Regions from separate parts of the Enterococcus gilvus ATCC BAA-350 genome, predicted to be linked through region 1. Evidence: predicted binding sites of a transcription regulator. Region 1 holds the regulator's gene; the other holds the start of a gene.

Region 1 (5,889 bases):
TAGCAATCACATAGCCGTTATTTTCATTATAAGCAACATCCTTCATGCCGATTTCTTCTAATTCTTTCATCAGCTCTTTGGCAAATGCTACCTGTGTTTGTGTTGAGGGTGTTGTGGTGCTTGTCGCATCAGAACGAGTTTCTGTCTTCACATAGTCTAAAAAACGTGGTAATAAATTTTCGTACATCTTACTCTCTCCTTTAATGCTTATTTATTTAAATGAAAAAGGATTCGTGGACGTCTCAGACACGAAGAAATCGACTGTCCATTCTTCTTCATTTTTCCATTGTTCAAATAGAGCCACCATCTTTTCTTTGCACAATGACTCAATATAATGGCCCGGATCAATCACCAGCATCCCTGTTTCCTGCATATCATGCGCGGTATGGTAATAGACATCTCCAGTAATGTAAACATCCGCTTTCGCAGCCAAAGCATCGCGATAAAATTTTTCACCGCTTCCGCCACAAATAGCCACTCGCTTGATTGTTTTCTTCTCCGTATGAGGATAAACGACCCGTAATCCGTCCAATTGAAATGTTTCTTTTACCTTCTCAATGAAATCTTCCGTCGGTAGTGCTTCTTTCAACTCACCAATTCGGCCGATCCCAAATTTCTCGGTGAGATTATCTAACGAGTAGATATCATAAGCCGGTTCTTCGTAGGGGTGCGCAGCGAGCATTGCTTGTTCAACCGCTGCTTGTCTCGTTTCAGGAAAAATAACTTCGATTTTACTTTCCTGAACCTGTTCCGGCACGTTTTTCGATCCAATTGCCGGGTTCGCTTCCTCCGTTGGTGTAAAACGACCTGTCCCATTTACTGTAAACGAGGTTGCTTGATAATTCCCTTGTTCCCCCGCACCAGCTTCAGCTAATGCTCGACGCATTTCTTTTGCGTTTTCTTGCGGAACATAAACAGCCATTTTTTTCATGGAGATCGTGTGCGTTTGGACCAAATGACTCGTATTGAAAACATCCAAGGCTTCGCAAAACCAATCATTCAATCCATTAGAAACAATATCCATATTGGTATGTGCCGCATAGACTGCGATGTCATGCTTAAGTAAATCTGCATACATCTTCGTTTGCACCTCATCCGTCGTCAAGCGAGAAACTGGACGAAATATCGGAGGGTGCTTCACGATCAACAGATCAATTTTTTTAGCGATTGCCTCTTCAACAACATTTGGACGAACATCCAGACTCATCATAATACGATCGACTTCTTTATCTAAGGTGCCGATATGCAAGCCAACAGGATCGCCATCTTCAGCTAACCACTCAGGACAATACTCGTTGAATCGTTGAATAAATTTATTTCCCTGCATGTGCAAGTACCTCCTTGATCCATTCGATTTCTTGTGCGACTTCACGGATTTTCTCGGCTACATCTTGATCACTTTGATGTAAGCTGTTCAAAATTCTCTCACTCTTAGATAATTTATATTGCCATTTTTCTAGAAATACTTCATTTTCTTCTCTCAACAAAATCGGCCCAAAGAACAACTCTTTTTCCGTGTACTCTGGAATGGTTTCTTTCTTTTCTGCGACGATTATCTCATAGACCTTCTGATTTTCCTCGAGGATCGACTCGTCAGTAATCGTATATTTCTCATCTACTAACCATTTTCGTAATTGACGTTCACCAACATTTGGCTGCAAGATCAGTCGTTCTTCTCCAGATAAACGATTTTTTTCTTTTCCCCGTTGTAAAATATCGCGGATCAATACACCGCCCATACCGCAGATAGTAATAGCTGAAACATGGTCTTCCAGTTTTACGGCTTCCAGTCCATCTGCAAGTCGGACATCAATTTTATTTTCTAATCCGTTTTTTGCTACTTGCTTCTGAGCGGATTTATAGGGACCTACAACCACTTCCCCGGCAATACCATAAGAAATTTTATTTTGAAGCATCAGCGCCACTGGAAGGTAGGCATGGTCCGAGCCGATATCGGCTAATCGGGCATTTTGCGGAACAAATTCCGCCGCTTTTTGTAAACGAAGGGATAAATCTTTCGCGTTCATTTTTTCACATCCTAAAAATAATTATAACACTCCTTAAAAAAAGCGCCCTTAAAAAGAGCTAAATGACAGCGCTTTTTAATAGGGCGTTTCTCTTTTTCTAAGAAACTTTTCGCTTTTTAACCATTTCGACGGTTTTCACCAATCACGAATATTTCCTTACTCAAATAACGAATACGTTCCATGATTCTTTTGGCCTTTAACGGCTCTTCATCCCCGCGTTGTGTAACAGACAAATGTTCTTCCAACTCATCCATATTGAAATTTGAAGAAAAGAATGTTGGGAGCTGTTCTTGCATACGGTGCTGCAAAATAACACCTAGAACTTCGTCACGAATCCAAGCACTCATAGAATCGGCACCAATGTCATCAATCATCAAAATTGGCGCACGCTTCACTTCATTCAATTTAGGGCCCACTTTATCGTTTGAAATTGCTTGTTTCATTTCTCCAGCAAAGGTTGGAAAATGTAACAGCGTGGTTTCGAATCCTTTGACAGCCAGTTCATGGGCCACGGCTCCTAACAAGTAGGTTTTCCCTACACCAAATGTCCCCACTAAATACAACGCTTTATGAAACGACTTAGGGCTGCCCTCATACTGATTTATAAAATCTAAGGAAGCCTCCAGCGCTTCGCTTCGTCCTGAAGTGACTTCAAAAGTACGGATAGAGGCTTTACGAATATCTTTAGGCATATCCAAAGAATTCACTCGATTACGGATTTCCTCCTCGCGCTTCAAACGCAACAACTCATCGGTAGGTACATAAGTAACGTCAATAAAATGAAAATTCAAGCTTAATTGCGGTTCGTAGCCTGGTGCGATCATGGTTGGATCAGAGGCCAAGAATTTTTTCTTTTCTTGAACAAACTCGTAAAGCTTTGCAAAAGATTTTTCAATGTCCTCTTGCGTTAATTTTTCTTTGTGTTCTTCAATAAATTGACGAACATCCGGATCAGCCAAAACTTCTTCCATCATTTGACGGTAACGGCCATCAACTCCGCGGCTTCTAATGATGCGATTCAATTCTTTTCCTACATCTTCCATCAATCGTCACCTTCTTTACTCAAATATTCTGCTAATTTACGGTTCAATTCCGCTTCTTTTTCTGGCGTCAATTTTGTTTCTTTTGGCGGTTGCTTGATATGTTCCGGCAATGCCTCTTTACGACCCGCTCCACGCTTTTGGTAATTTGAACGCGAGGGTTGAGTCTTACGAACCAATTTTTGATTGTTCTGTCGGACATGCGCGATTGCTGCTTCCGGCGTTGTGATTTTCTTTTGCGCCCAATCGTTGGCGATCGCATTTAAATAATTCGCATTGATTACAGCTTGATTTTGGATCACTAAAATATAATTGATGATGATATTGATGACGCTCTTAGGGAGTAAATTTCTACCGATCAATTCCTCTAGCAATCGAACTTCCGTATTTGTTTCAAATCCGCCTTTTTCTCTTTTTATCGCTCTTAAGAAAGTGACCGGCGCGATTTTTTTGCTTTGTGTAATAATTTCTAACTCTTGCGGTGAAAAAGTCCCCGTTGTCTCTTTATTTTCAGTAACAGCTTCCGGTGAAGCAGTAGGAATAATCGGCCGCTTCTCTTTATTGATCAATTGTCGCAAATAAGTAAAATTAACGCCTGTCTTCTCACCCGCCGCAGCTTTGGCAACATATTCTGCAAGGTCCAGTTCCCCCAAACCATAAAGAGTCTGGAAGGTCTGTAATTTTTCACGTTCATCAACAGATAAAATAAGATTGAATCGTTTCAATTGTTGGCTAAACAATGACCAATCAAAGTCTCTGGAATCTGAAAAATCATCCTGTGTTTTTTCCAGCAGCTCACTCTGGCTGTCAAAGATTTTCTCATCAAAACGGTAAACATCGCGAAAACGCTTCGTGACATTTTTAGCAGTGGTTGTGTCAAAATCCTTTGGCTTGAAACGCTCCACCAACCGTTCATACCGTCGCGTACCAATTTTTTCTAATAATAAATAACCCATTAATGGATCTTGGAAAAATTTAACTGGGTACATCGGGGTCCTTAAATGATACAGCAGACTCAATCCTATCTCATCATCCGTTTGCTGGTACGTGTCTAACAGACCTATTCCTTCAAGCTGTTCTCGTGCCTTGATCAAATTCATCAGTCCAGTATCGACAGCAGCCAGCAAGTCTGTATGCATCAAACTAGGACTTTTTCCTTCGATGGTAATGTCACTTGCTAAGGTTAAATAGAGACTTAATGCGGCGCTGCCAATGATCGGCTGATACAAATAAAGCAACGCCTCTTGCTTACTTTGATCAAGCTGTGGCTCTCCAAAGACCGTGTAAAAGGTGCTGGGTTTTAGTTCTTCTGCCACTAAAAAGCCTCCTACTCTTCATCCGTTGATTTCGCTTTATCAACGATCTCCTGTAATTCCTTCAAGAACACAGACATATCTTTAAATTGTCGATATACACTTGCAAAACGTATATACGCAATTTCATCCACTTCCATCAAATCTTCCATGACAAATTCGCCAACCTGACTCGTTGGAACTTCATTTTCTCCCATGCTGCGGACCCGATTTTCCACGTGATCAACGATTTGTTCCATTTGTTCCATCGCGACTGGGCGTTTTTCCGCCGAACGGATCAATCCGCGTAAAATTTTATCACGGCTGAACTCTTCACGATCCCCGTTTCGCTTAACAACTAATAAAGGAGCTGCTTCGATCCGCTCAAAGGTTGTAAACCGAAACCCACAGCTTTCGCACTCTCTTCTACGGCGAATCGCTCGTCCGTCATCAGTTTGTCGACTATCGATCACTCGAGAATTATTATGATTACATCTTGGACAACGCATTGCTTCACCCACACTTTCTTACGTTTAGTTAAATTCACTGATTTTGTGAAATATATTTTGTTATATAGAACAATTTTTTAAAAACAACGATTCGCTGTGACATTAAATTTATTTGTTTATATAACATGAGTTTACCATAACCAGCGTGCTAAAAAAAGCGTCGTACTGCTACGACGCCGAATTCTTTAAGAAACAAATTTATTTTTTTTTAGCCAATCAAGGACTTGCCGCTGCGTTGTTTCTTTCGAGGAACAATTATCAATGACCACATCTGCTCGTTTTCTCTTTTCTTCTAAAGAAAGCTGACTGTTGATTCGTTCCAAGGCTTCTTTTTCTGAAAAATCATTTCTCATCATCAACCGTTGCAATTGTATTTCTGGAGTGACATACACTACCGCGACCTGATCCATCATCGCTTCATACTTTCCTTCATATAATAAAGGAATGTCCACGATCACAAGGGGGCTTACGCGCTTAGCCTCTTCTGTTTGTTTCGTAATTTCCTTCCGAATAAAGGAATCTAATGTTCGATTCAACAGGTTTCTCTGCTCTTCATCTTGAAAAACAATCGTTCCTAATCTTTTTCGATCTAGCGCGCCATTTTCTTTGATGATTTCCGAGCCGAAAACTTTTTTTAGAGCATGAAGTCCTTCCGTATCCGGTTCAACCACTTCTCTAGCAACAATATCCCCGTCGACAACAGGGAATCCTTGCTCTTTAAAAAGAGTTACCACCGTCGATTTTCCACTAGCGATTCCTCCAGTAATGCCTAAAACAAAGCTCATCTTTACACCTTCTTCAATTTTTGACAATGTGGGCAGAGATGCGTTCCTCTCTGAGCAACTTTGATCTTTATAATTGGTGTGCCGCAACGAGAGCAAGGCATCCCCGTTTGTCCATAGACATGCAGCTCTTGTTGGAAATGACCTGCTTCTCCCAGCGCATTCAAATACGTCCGAATAGTGGTGCCGCCTGCTTCTTTGGCTTTTCCAATCACTTCAATGCTGGCTTCTCGTAAACG
Region 2 (5,889 bases), 680 kb from region 1:
CGCGAGAACACGCTGCTGACCATTTAATTTTTGTCTTTGACTCATAAACGCGTTGCTGGCAGAACTGATAAAACGCAGCTGCCGCATCAACTCTTTCGTAAATTCACTCATCCGAATATTCCTCTTTTCAATTTGCTAAAAGTTCGGTACCGAACTTTAATTCGTTTGCTATTATAGTTCGGTACCGAACAGTTGTCAACACCTTTGCAAAAAAAGTTTCTTATACCCTATTCGACAAAAAAAGACCCGATGCTGTTCATCGAGTCTTTCAAAAAAAATTAATGTTTTTGCTGTTCTTCTTTTACCGGACAGCTGCTGCCGCAATCTTCACAGGAATTGCCGTTCTTGATTCGGCGGTAAATGATCACTCCGGCACCGCCAAAGATCACTATGCTTAAAATTATAGTTGCCATTCTTTCACCTCTTTGATCTCTTCGATCGTAACTGTCGGTGTTTTCTTGATTGGTTTTCTTACAACAAAGTAGATCATTCCCAACAGAACGATCGCCGCAAGAATCAACCCAATGCCGATCTCGCCATTTTCAAAAATCACATGGCCAAATTGATAAACAATAAAGCTCACCGCGTAAGCCAGTCCACACTGGTAGCCAATCGCTCGCCACGTCCATTTGATATCCCCCATCTCACGATGAATCGCTCCGATCGCTGCGAAACACGGCGCACACAACAGGTTAAAGACTAAGAACGAATATCCGGCAACAGGTGTATAGGCCCCCTGCAAGGATTTCCAGATCTCCACGCCGTTTTCTGCCACTTCTGCGTGACGATACAAAATACCAAAAGTGCCGATAACATTTTCCTTCGCAACCAATCCTGTGATCGCTGCAACAGCACCACGCCAATCGCCCCATCCTAAAGGTGCAAATAACGGCGCGATCACTCCGCCTAAAGCGGCTAAGATACTATCATTTTCGTTCACAGATTGTAACGAGAAGTTGTAGCTTGAAATAAACCAGATCACGATACTAGAAACAAAAATAATCGTTCCTGCACGTTTAACAAAAGCTTTACTGTGATCATACGTGTAGCGTAATGTATTTCCGATTCTAGGCATATGGTACAACGGAAGCTCCATAATAAATGGCGCTGGATCTCCAGAAAAGAGTTTCGTTTTCTTCAATGCGATCCCTGATAAAACGATCGCTCCCATTCCTACAAAGTAAGCCGACGGTGCGACCCAACTGCTGTTAGGGAAAAATGCGCCAGCGATCAAAGCAATGATCGGCAGCTTCGCTGAACAAGGCATGAAGGTCGTCAACATCGCTGTCATTCGCCGATCCTTTTCATTCTCGATCGTCCGACTCGCCATTACTCCGGGCACTCCGCAGCCTGTAGCGATCAGCATTGGGATAAACGATTTCCCGGACAAACCGAACTTGCGGAAAATCCGGTCCATCACAAAGGCGATCCGAGACATGTATCCGCAATCCTCTAAAAGCGCTAAGCACAGGAAAAGGACCATGAGCTGCGGAAGGAAGCCTAATACGGCCCCGACCCCTGCGAGGATACCATTTAAGATCAATTGTTGCATCCATTCTGCGACATTCCACGATTGGAGCATCCCACTGACAGCGTTTGGTACGATATCGCCAAACAAATTGTCGTTCACCCAATCGGTGCCCATTGCTCCGATGGTTTGGATGGCAATATAGTAGATCAGCCACATCACTAAAGCAAAAATCGGCAACGCCAAGAAACGGTTCGTTACAATGTGGTCGATTTTATCCGAGATCGATAGCTTAAATTGATCTTCGTCTACCACACATAGGGTTTTTAGATGGGTAATAAAATTGTACCGCTCATTAATAACTAAGCTTTCCGCATCTTCCCCGAAAATCTTCTCAGTGATTTTGATGATTTCCATGACTTCTTTTTGCTGGATCGAACTAAGATCCAGATCCTCTTTGGCACGTTCATCTCGTTCAAATAGTTTCACGCTGTACCAACGGCTATACTTGACGGGAGCAGTACTTCCTAAGACCTCTTCAATCTCATTCAGTGCTGCCTCTAATCGATTGTCATAATGAGGGAAGGTGATTTCTTCTGTCCCTTTTTTGATGAGATGAAGAGCTTCATTGATTGCTTTGTCCAAGCCCCAATTCTTTAGCGCGCTGACGCCGACGACGGGAACACCTAGCGCATACGCCAATTTCTCTAAGTTTATTTGTTTTCCGCTTTTTTTGATGACATCCATCATATTCACGGCGACGACAACTGGAATCCCTGTCTCGATCAATTGAGTGGTCAAATACAGGTTCCGCTCCAAGTTCGTTCCATCGATGATATTAACGATGGCATCGGGCGTTCCAGACAATAAATAGTCCCGAGCAACGACTTCTTCAGGAGAATACGGAGAAAGAGAATAGATTCCCGGAAGATCATCGATGATCACTTCCGAATCCTTTTTGTAGATGCCTTCTTTTCGCTCTACAGTGACCCCCGGCCAGTTGCCGACAAATTGATTCGTTCCTGTCAGCACATTAAACGTACTGGTTTTCCCGCTATTGGGATTTCCTGCTAAAGCAACATGCAGTTTTGCCATCTATTCCGCCTCCTTCGACACGACCACCATCTCTGATTCGCTTTTTCGTAAACTCAGCTCATACCCTCGTACGCGCAATTCGATCGGGTCGCCTAATGGAGCCAACTTCACTACTTTGACTTGGGTTCCCTTAGTCAACCCCATATCCATCAACCGCCGCTTCACAGCACCAGTCCCATGAACATTTACCACGACCCCTTGTTCTCCGACACGCAGTTGATCTAAAGGCACCCACGCCTCCTGATCTTCCGTTAGGTCTTTCACAAGTATTTTTTTTAATAAAGACTGGGATAGTGCCAGCCGTGTATTGTGTAATAAAACAATGCCATTCTCACCAGAGTGATTGACGACGGCAACTTTTGAGCCGACGATCATTCCTAAATCTTGCAGTCGATGCTTTAAATCATTTTCTAGAGTCATTTCATCAATTTGTACGACTTGGTTTAATGAAACATCTGCCAAAGTTGTCATATACTCCTCCACCTAACCCTAATTAATAATGAGAATCTTTCTCACTAAGAATAGCTTCATTTGATAACAAAGTCAATAAATGGTCGAAGATTTTCTTTCAATTCTGAGCAACTTGTTTGACATTCACTGATTTATTTGTTTTCACAACTTGTTTTTCGTTATTAAAAAAACTTTTTTATCGTAAAAAAACACGAAATCCCTCATTTGATTATCCTGTAAAGGGATTTTCCTTTGAAATAGCCCGTTTTCAATGTTTTTGCAAAAAACACAAAGAGTAGTATACCAATTAATTTACACCACAATATATGGTGTTTAACGATTGACTTTTTCCCTACATCTTTTATACTAGTAATTGTAGAAATCAAGGGAGGTCGTCTTATGGTAAAAGTATATTCAAAAAACAATTGCATGCAATGTAAAATGGCGAAACGTTATTTAACTGAAAATCATATTTCATTCGAAGAGGTCAACATCGACAACGAGCCAGAAGCTCTAGGTTTTCTAAAAGATCAAGGTTTCCAGAGTGTCCCAGTTATTTTCGGCGGACAACAAGCCATCATCGGTTTCCGTCCAGATCAATTGAAAGCATTAGCGTAGTTCGAAACTTTGCGATCCGTGATTGCAAAGTTTTCTTTATTTAATCAGTTAGGTTTTTCGCAGAAACGGACGATCAAACGGGCATTAATATAGATAGAAAATAAAATAGACAAAAAATGAACAGACACTATATATAGGAAAGATGTGACGAAATGAGTTTAAAAGACCTAGGTGAAGTATCCTACTTTAAATTGAACAATGAAATCAATCGTCCAGTCAATGGACAGATCCCCCTTAACAAGGACAAAGATGCTTTAGCCGCTTTTTTTAAAGAGAATGTAGAACCAAATACCCACACGTTTTCTTCAGTACAAGAAAAAATCGACTATTTAATAGAAGAAGAATTTTTAGAAGCTGAATTTATTGCGAAATATACCCCTGCTTTTATTGAAAAACTCTTCCGCTATTTAGATGAGCAGCACTTTACCTTCAAATCATTTATGGCAGCGTACAAGTTCTATTCACAATATGCCTTAAAAAGTAACGATGGCACAGAATATTTGGAAAGCTATGAAGATCGCGTAGCCTTTAATGCGTTGTATTTTGCGGATGGCGACGAAGCATTGGCTTTGTCTTTAGCAGATGAAATGATCCATCAGCGTTACCAACCAGCTACCCCTTCTTTTTTGAATGCTGGACGCAAACGTCGCGGTGAATTGGTGTCATGTTTCTTGATCCAAGTAACCGATGACATGAACAGCATAGGTCGTTCGATCAACTCTGCCCTGCAATTATCACGAATCGGTGGCGGCGTTGGGATCAATCTTTCTAATTTGCGTGAAGCCGGCGCGCCGATCAAAGGATACGATGGCGCAGCAAGCGGTGTTGTCCCAGTCATGAAATTGTTTGAAGATAGTTTTTCTTATTCAAACCAATTGGGCCAACGTCAAGGAGCTGGCGTCGTGTACTTAGACGTCTTCCATCCAGATATCGAAATGTTCTTATCTGCTAAGAAAGAAAATGCCGATGAAAAAATTCGTGTGAAGACTCTTTCACTTGGTGTGACTGTCCCAGACAAATTTTACGAATTGGCTCGTAAAAATGAAGACATGTATTTGTTCAGCCCTTACGGTGTTGAACGTGAATATGGTGTGCCTTATTCGTATGTCGATATCACGAAGGAATACGACAATTTAGTCGCAAATCCGAATATCCGCAAGAAAAAAATCCGTGCCCGTGATCTAGAGAATGAAATCTCTAAATTGCAGCAAGAATCTGGTTATCCGTATATCATCAACATCGACACAGCAAACCGTGCCAATCCAGTAGACGGAAAAATCGTTATGAGTAACTTGTGTTCAGAGATTCTACAAGTACAAACACCTTCTACGATCAATGGTCGTCAAGAATATGATGTTTTAGGTACCGATATTTCTTGTAACCTTGGCTCAACGAATATCGTCAACTTGATGGAAAGTCCAGATTTTGGTCAATCCGTTCGGACAATGGTGCGTGCGTTGACTTTCGTTACCGACGAATCAGATATCGAAGTTGTTCCCTCCATTCAAAATGGTAACAGCTTGAACCATACGATCGGTTTAGGTGCGATGGGCTTACACAGCTTCTTTGCAAAACACCTGATGGAATATGGTTCAGAAGAATCGATCGACTTTACCAATATTTATTTCACGTTGCTAAACTATTGGACATTAATGGAAAGCAAAGACTTGGCAAAAGAGCGGAACACCACGTTCCATAACTTTGAAAAATCTGCTTATGCCGATGGTTCATATTTTGATAAATACACGACCGGCGAATTTTCACCGAAAACAGACAAGGTCAAAGAAATCTTCAAGGATATCTTTGTTCCGACTGCGGAAGATTGGCAAGCGCTAAAAGAAGCGGTTCAAAAAGACGGTTTGTATCATCAAAATCGTTTGGCAGTCGCTCCAAATGGGTCGATCTCTTATATCAACGACACCAGTGCCAGTTTGCACCCAATCACTCGTTTGATCGAAGAACGTCAAGAAAAGAAAATCGGCAAAATTTATTATCCAGCGCCTTATTTGAATAATGATACCTTGCCTTACTACACTTCTGCCTATGATATGGATATGCGTAAAGTGATCGACGTGTACGCGACCGCGCAACAACATATCGATCAAGGTATGAGCTTGACCTTGTTCATGCGTTCTGAGATTCCTGAAGGCTTGTACGAATGGAAAACAGAAAGCAAACAAACGACACGTGACTTGAACATCTTACGTAATTACGCCTTCTATAAAGGCTGCAAATCCATTTATTACGTTCGGACATTT

The links. Region 1 encodes NrdR, which represses ribonucleotide reductase genes. Its sites were predicted from a motif close to ACACNATATATNGTGT; they were not measured.
Region 2: the regulator NrdR is predicted to act here: its motif matches at 3,331-3,346, upstream of nrdH (glutaredoxin-like protein NrdH).

What each region holds. Positions count from the first base shown of each region.
Region 1 covers NZ_ASWH01000001.1:1,678,697-1,684,585, forward strand. Annotated here, with positions in the region: gene pepT (peptidase T) at 1-187, opposite strand, end outside; gene I592_RS08255 (Nif3-like dinuclear metal center hexameric protein) at 212-1,333, opposite strand; gene I592_RS08260 (tRNA (adenine(22)-N(1))-methyltransferase) at 1,314-2,027, opposite strand; gene dnaI (primosomal protein DnaI) at 2,144-3,070, opposite strand; gene I592_RS08270 (DnaD domain protein) at 3,070-4,383, opposite strand; gene nrdR (transcriptional regulator NrdR) at 4,395-4,868, opposite strand; gene coaE (dephospho-CoA kinase) at 5,054-5,653, opposite strand; gene mutM (DNA-formamidopyrimidine glycosylase) at 5,656-5,889, opposite strand, start outside.
Region 2 covers NZ_ASWH01000001.1:2,355,794-2,361,682, forward strand. Annotated here, with positions in the region: gene I592_RS11670 (MarR family winged helix-turn-helix transcriptional regulator) at 1-111, opposite strand, end outside; gene I592_RS21020 (FeoB-associated Cys-rich membrane protein) at 279-413, opposite strand; gene feoB (ferrous iron transport protein B) at 401-2,563, opposite strand; gene I592_RS11680 (FeoA family protein) at 2,564-3,034, opposite strand; gene nrdH (glutaredoxin-like protein NrdH) at 3,413-3,631, shown strand; gene nrdE (class 1b ribonucleoside-diphosphate reductase subunit alpha) at 3,784-5,889, shown strand, end outside.